2 linked regions of the Variovorax paradoxus genome follow. Each later gene encodes a partner of the first gene's protein in a complex. Links are inferred from orthologs where the notes say so. Each region holds a gene or a part of one and is shown in the gene's direction. Other genes may lie near its edges.

Evidence for each region. Proteins that work in one complex are often made in the same cells at the same time.
Region 2: the proteins of QFZ47_RS18430 (region 1) and smc are in contact, whole or in part, in a crystal structure (PDB 3ZGX), measured with the Bacillus subtilis proteins. The link is inferred for Variovorax paradoxus from one-to-one orthologs.

Annotation. Positions count from the first base shown.
Region 1 is NZ_JAUSXL010000002.1:3,124,995-3,127,873, reverse strand. What follows is about bases 43-2,853. They hold QFZ47_RS18430 (segregation and condensation protein A), read left to right. Parts: upstream 43-935; coding sequence 936-1,772; downstream 1,773-2,853. Other genes in these bases: nadB (L-aspartate oxidase), read left to right, coding at 1,800-2,853; QFZ47_RS18435 (DUF3460 family protein), read left to right, coding at 659-865; QFZ47_RS18440 (outer membrane protein assembly factor BamE), read right to left, coding at 113-619. Outside these bases: more of nadB, read left to right, coding at 2,854-2,879. UniProt on the Bacillus subtilis protein: Participates in chromosomal partition during cell division. May act via the formation of a condensin-like complex containing Smc and ScpB that pull DNA away from mid-cell into both cell halves.
Region 2 is NZ_JAUSXL010000002.1:4,881,383-4,885,501, reverse strand. The notes cover bases 38-4,088. They hold smc (chromosome segregation protein SMC), read left to right. Parts: upstream 38-372; coding sequence 373-3,888; downstream 3,889-4,088. Other genes in these bases: QFZ47_RS26695 (cell division protein ZipA C-terminal FtsZ-binding domain-containing protein), read left to right, coding at 3,901-4,088; QFZ47_RS26705 (hypothetical protein), read right to left, coding at 38-259. Outside these bases: more of QFZ47_RS26705, read right to left, coding at 1-37; more of QFZ47_RS26695, read left to right, coding at 4,089-4,119. UniProt on the Bacillus subtilis protein: Required for chromosome condensation and partitioning.

The DNA of each region.
Region 1 (2,879 bases):
GGCCAACTCCGCGTTGCACTCCTTGCGTGTGCCGACGCACACGCGACGTCGTGCGCCTTGATTTGTCCGCTTTGGCATGCCTTCGCGACTCCGTTAGTAGTGTGAACAGGCCCTAGTTCGCCTCGGCGCCCCGGTCGGGCGAAGACCCGCTGCGCACCACGCGCTGGTCGTCGTTCAGCGTGGCGGTGAACACCATCGGCGAATTCGGCGGCTGGACCCAGCGCCACTCCCATTCGGTCTCGCGCTTGAGCGCATAGGGCGTGAGCTTGGCGGGCTTGCCAAGCAGCTTGCGCAGGTCTTCCATCATCATCCCGGGCTGCACCCTGGCGAAGTTCTCGGGCGTGAGCACTTGGCGCAGCGCGCTCATCTTGCCGTCGGCGCCGATGGTGATCATGTAGTTCTTCTGGCCCTGCGGCTGGCGGTTGTATTCGAAGATGCGGCCGCCGCCCGGGGCGTCCCAGATGTTCTCGGGCTCGCCGAATTTCGTGCGCACATCGGCTTGCGTTGCCACGCCTTCTTCCAGTTCGGCGATGCGCTGGTTGTCGCAGCCCGAAAGCCCGACAACCCCCGCCAACAACGCCGTTGCCACGCCGATCCGCCACCGTTGCCGCTGCTTCATTCCATCCCCGGTAAAATTCGCGCCACAAAGGTCCAGTCTATGTCCATCTTCAGCCGCCCCCACTACACCTCCGAGATCACCAATTTCATCGAGGAGATGAAAGAAAAGAAGCCGACGCTGGAAGCCGAACAGCGTGCCGGCCGCGCCCTGCTCTGGGACAAGCACCTCGACCGCAGCCTGCTCGAGGAGTACAGCGAGGCCAACGTACCGCAGCAACCGTACGTCTACCAGACCCAAGTCAAGTAATGGTGCCAAGCCGGCATCCATCGTTCGCTCTCGTCGCGCCTGCAGCTATTGAAATGATAGCAAGCACCCGATGAAGGGCAACGAGGACAACGACACGCTCGTGGCCGGCATGCCCGAAGTGGTCGACCAGGTCGCGCTCGCCAGGCTCTATGGCGAGCCGTTGTTCGCGATGCCGAAGGACCTGTACATCCCGCCGGAGGCACTGCAGGTCTTTCTGGAGGCCTTCGAGGGCCCGCTGGACCTGCTGCTCTACCTGATCCGCAAGCAGAACTTCAACATCCTCGACATCCCGATGGCGGGGCTCACGCGGCAGTACCTGAGCTACGTCGACGAGATCCGCCAGACAAACCTCGAACTCGCGGCCGAGTATTTGCTGATGGCCGCGATGCTGATCGAGATCAAGTCGCGCATGCTGCTGCCGCCCAAGAAGGTGGCTGACGGCGAAGAGGCCGAAGACCCGCGCGCCGAGCTCGTGCGCCGCCTGATGGAGTACGAGCAGACCAAGCTGCAGGCCGCCGCCATCAGCGCGCTGCCGACCTACGGGCGCGACTTCTGGAAGGGGCAGGTCTACATCGAGCAGTCGCTCAAGCCGCGCTTTCCCGACGTGAACGTGATCGAGCTGCGCGACGCGTGGGCCGACATCATGAAGCGCGCCAAGCTCGTGCAGCACCACAAGATTTCGCGCGAAGAGCTCAACGTGCGCGAGCACATGAGCATCGTGCTGCGCCACCTGCAGGGGCAGCGCTTCGTCGAGTTCGAGAAGCTGTTCGACGTGTCGCGCGGCGCACCGGTGCTGATCGTCACCTTCATCGCGATGCTCGAACTGGCGAAGGAAACGCTGATCGACATCACACAGGCCGAAGCTTTCGCGCCGATCTACGTGCGGCTGGCCTACTCGCCGGCCTGACCCGCTCCCCAGCTCGAGAATTCCGCCGTGCACGACTTCGACGTCCTCATCGTCGGCAGCGGCCTCGCCGGCCTCTCCGCCGCGCTGCACCTGGCGCCCACGCACCGCGTGGCCGTGCTGACCAAGCGCGCCTTGAACGAGGGCTCCAGCGCCTGGGCGCAGGGCGGGATCGCCGCGGTGCTGGCCGCGGGCGACAGCTTCGACGCCCATGTCCAGGACACGCTGATTGCCGGCGCCGGCCTCTGCGACCCCGAGGCCACGCGCTTCGTCGTCGAGGGCGCGCCGCAGGCCATCGGCTGGCTGTGCGAACTCGGCGTGCCGTTCTCGGAGGAAGGCGATGGCCTGCACCTCACGCGCGAAGGCGGCCACAGCCAGCGCCGCATCGTGCACGTGACCGACGCCACCGGCGCGGCCGTGCAGCAGACGCTGATCGAGCGCGTGCGCCGCACACCCAGCATCACGCTCTTCGAGCACCACACGCTGGTCGACCTGGTCACCGGCACCAGGCTCGGCCTGGGCGACCCGGCCTGCGTGGGCCTCTATGCGCTGGACGACGAAACCGATGAAGTGCTGGCCTTCCGCGCGCCGCACACCATCCTGGCCACCGGCGGCGCGGGCAAGGTGTACCTCTACACCACCAACCCCGACACCGCCACCGGCGACGGCATTGCCGCCGCGTGGCGCGCGGGCTGCCGGGTGTCGAACATGGAATTCATCCAGTTCCACCCGACCTGCCTGTTCCATCCGCATGCCAAGTCGTTCCTGATCAGCGAGGCGGTGCGCGGCGAAGGCGGCTTGCTCAAGTTGCCGGATGGAACGCGCTTCATGCCCCGGCACGACGAGCGCGCCGAACTCGCGCCGCGCGACGTGGTGGCGCGCGCCATCGACTTCGAGATGAAGAAGCACGGGCTGGATTGCGTGTACCTGGACATCTCGCACCAGCCGGCGGCGTTTCTCCAGGAACACTTCCCCAACATCCTGGCGCGCTGCGCGGAGCTGGGCATCGACATCACGCGCGAGCCGATTCCCGTGGTGCCGGCCGCGCACTACACCTGCGGCGGCGTGCTGAGCGACCTTGCCGGGCGCACCGACGTGCCCGGCCTCTAT
Region 2 (4,119 bases), 1.8 Mb from region 1 along the record:
CGGCCGACTTGCGCCATTCGCGCGGATTGCGCCGGTAGAGCGTGGTCTGCACGCGCCGGATCGATTGCAGGTTGTCGCGCAGCGAAAGGTTGGCGATGCGGTTGGCGCCGGACTGCAGCCATTCCTGGTTGCCATAAGGTGCGGCGCGCTCGGTGGAACGCACGGCCGCGCAGCCGCCAAGGCCCAGCAGGGCGGCCGCGCCCGACAGCAGGCAAGCGCGGCGCGCGGCAAGGGGTGATGAAACCAGGGAATCGCTCATGCCCTGACGTTATCATCCACGGCTGGGGCGGCGGCCTGTCTCGAACGGCAGGTCCGTGCAATTTTCCTTACAAATCAACACCTTGGCATCGTGCCAAGGCAGGCCGACAAGTCGTGCGTCTCAATTCCATCAAGCTTTCGGGCTTCAAGTCGTTCGCCGAACCCACCAACTTCCTGCTGCCGGGCCAACTGGTCGGCGTCGTCGGGCCCAACGGTTGCGGCAAGTCGAACATCATGGATGCGGTGCGCTGGGTGCTGGGCGAGTCGCGCGCGTCGGAGCTGCGCGGCGAGTCGATGCAGGACGTGATCTTCAACGGCACGACCACGCGCAAGCAGGCCAGCCGTTCGAGCGTGGAACTGGTATTCGACAACGCCGACCACCGCGCAGGCGGCCAGTGGAACCAGTTCGGCGAAATTGCGGTGCGGCGCGTGCTCACGCGCGATGGCACCAGCAGCTACTACATCAACAACCAGCCGGTGCGCCGCCGCGACGTGCAGGACGTGTTCCTGGGCACGGGCCTGGGCCCGCGCGCCTACGCCATCATCGGCCAGGGCACGATCAGCCGTATCATCGAATCCAAGCCCGAGGAACTGCGCCTGTTCCTCGAAGAGGCAGCGGGCGTCTCCAAGTACAAGGAGCGCCGGCGTGAAACCGAGAGCCGCCTGGGCGACACGCGCGAGAACCTCACGCGCGTGGAAGACATCCTGCGCGAGCTCAACGCCAACCTCGAAAAGCTGGAAAAGCAGGCCGAGGTGGCCGCGCGCTACAACACGCTGCAGGGCGAGGCCACGAAGAAGCAGCACCAGCTGTGGTTCCTCAAGCGCAGTGAAAGCGATGCCGACCAGGCCAGGATCAAGGCCGATTCGGAAAAGGCCATCAACGACCTCGAATCGCGTACCGCCGACCTGCGCCGCATCGAGTCCGAACTCGAAACCGTGCGCCAGGCCCACTACGCGGCCGGCGACCAGGTCAACCAGGCCCAGGGCAAGCTCTACGAAGCCAGCGCCGAAGTGGGCCGCCTCGAAGGCGAAATCCGCTTCGTGGTCGAAGGCCGCCAGCGCGTGGAGCAGCGGCTCGTTCAACTGCGTGAGCAGATGGGCCAGTGGGGCCGCCGCCGCGAAGAGGCCGAGGCAGAGATCGAAACGCTGGCCGGCGCTGGTGTGGACGCCGAGGAGCAGGCCATCCTGCTGGCCGCGCAGCTCGAAGAACACGACGCGCGCATGCCCGAGCTCGAGGAAGCCGTGCAGCGCGCCCAGGACGAGGCCAACACGCAGCGCACGGCCGTCTCGCAGGTGCAGCAGCAGATCCAGGTGCTGGCCGCCGACCAGCGCAACATCGAAGAACAGAGCCGCCAGCTCACGCAGCGCAGCGAACGCCTGCGCGCCGACCAGAACGCGCTGGCCGCGCCCGACGAAGCGCGCCTGCAATCCCTGCAGGAAGAGCACGCGGCCGCGCAGGAGGCCGCGAGCGAGGCCGACGCCCGGCTGCACGAGCTGCAGGAATCGGTGCCGCAACTCGACGACGAACGCCGCGCCAAGCAGCAGGCCGTCAACACCGAAGGCGCGCGCCATGCCGAACTCTCGGCGCGGCTCGAGGCGCTGCGCGCGCTGCAGGAAAAGGTCAAGACGGACGGCAAGCTGGCGCCCTGGCTTGCCAAGCACGGGCTCGAAGGCATGCAGGGGTTGTGGAGCCGCATCCACATCGAGCAGGGCTGGGAAAGCGCGCTCGAAGCGGCGCTGCGCGAGCGCCTGGGCGCGCTCGAGGTCAGCCGGCTCGACATGGTGCGTGCCTTCGGCAACGATGCGCCGCCTGCCAAGCTCGCGTTCTACAGCCCGCCCGCGGCCGGGGCACCGCAGGACGGCGGCGCACTGCCGCGCCTGTCGAGCCTGCTGCGCCTGAACGATGCGGGCCTGCAGGCCTTGCTGACCGATTGGCTGCACGGCTGCTACACCGCGCAGAGTTTCGAAGAGGCGCTCGCGCAGCGCGGCACGCTGCAGCCGGGCGAAGTCATCTACGTGCAGAACGGCCACGCCGTGTTCTCGCACAGCGTGAACTTCTACGCGCCCGATTCCGAACAGGCCGGCCTCTTGGCGCGCCAGCAGGAAATGGAAAACCTGGAGCGCCAGCTGCGCGCCCAGGCGCTCATCAGCGAAGAAGCGCGCACGGCGCTGGTCCGCGCCGAGGCCGCCTATGCCGATGCCGCGCAGCGCCTCGTCACGGCGCGCCGCGAAGCCGCGGAAACGCAGTCGCGTGCGCATGAACTGCAGGTCGAGACGCTGCGCATGACGCAGCTCGCCGAGCAGACGCGCGCGCGCAGCGAACAGCTGGCCACCGACCTTGCCGAGGTCGACGCACAGCTGGAGGAGCTGCAGGAAAAGCGCATGGCCGCCGAAGGCCGCTTCGAAGAGCTCGACATGCAGCTGGCCGACAGCCAGGAGCGCCATGCGCAGCTCGACGAACGCGTGATCGACGCCGGCCGCGCGCTGGCCGCGAGCCGCGAGCAGCATCGCAGCCTCGAGCGGCAGGCGCAGGAGGCCACCTTCTCGCAGCGCACGCTCGAAGCCCGCCGCGGCGAGCTGAACCGCGCGATCGAAACCGCATCGCAGCAGGTGCTGTCGCTCACCGATGAAGACGAGCGCGCCCGCGCCGAACTCGGCCGCCTGTCCGATGCAGCGGCCCAGGCCGGCCTGCAGGACGCGCTGGCGCTCAAGCTCGAGCGCGAAGCCGCGCTGGGTGCGGCGCGCAGCCAGTACGACGATCTCACGATGAAGCTGCGTGCCAGCGACGAACGCCGGCTGCAGCTCGAGCGCGAACTCGATCCGCTGCGCCAGCGCATCACCGAATTCCAGCTCAAGGAACAGGCCGCGCGGCTGGGCGTGGAGCAATACCAGCAACTGCTCGACGACGCCGGCGCCGACCTCGAAGCCATTGCCCAGTCGATCGAAACCGACAAGGTCCGCCTCGCCGGCCTGCAAGGCGAAATCGACCGCCTGAACCGCGAAGTGGTGGCGCTGGGGGCGGTCAACCTGGCCGCGCTCGACGAGCTCGCCGTGGCCAGCGAGCGCAAGACCTTCCTCGATGCGCAGTCCGCCGACCTGAACGAAGCCATCGGCACGCTCGAAGATGCCATCCGCAAGATCGACGCCGAAACGCGCGACCTGCTGGGCGGCACCTTCAAGATCGTCAACGAGCACTTCAGCCGCATGTTCCCCGAGCTGTTCGGCGGCGGCAACGCGCGCCTGGTGATGACGGGCGACGAAATCCTCGATGCCGGCGTGCAGGTGCTGGCGCAGCCGCCGGGCAAGAAGAACCAGACCATCCACCTGCTCTCGGGCGGCGAGAAGGCGCTCACGGCCATCGCGCTGGTGTTCGCGATCTTCCAGCTCAACCCGGCGCCTTTCTGCCTGCTCGACGAAGTGGACGCGCCGCTGGACGACGCCAACACCGAACGCTATGCCAAACTCGTGACCGCCATGAGCCGCGAAACCCAGTTCCTCTTCATCAGCCACAACAAGATCGCCATGGAAATGGCCGAGCAGCTGATCGGCGTCACCATGCAGGAGCAGGGCGTCTCGCGCATCGTCGCGGTCGACATGGAAGCGGCCGCATCCATGGTCGAAGCTGCTTGAGCCGGGCAGCGCATGAGCAATCTCACTCTCGCCCTGGCCATCCTCGGCGGCCTCGTTCTCGCGGCCGTCGTTGCCTTCAACACCGTGACCTCGCGCCGCAATGCACCGCGGCAGCCCGACGTTGCGGGCAATGACTTGTCCGAAGCGGATCGGCCATCTTCCTCGTCCGACGGCGTGGAGCCGATGCTGCATGTCGATCCGCACCAGATGCCGGGCCATGAACGCCACGAG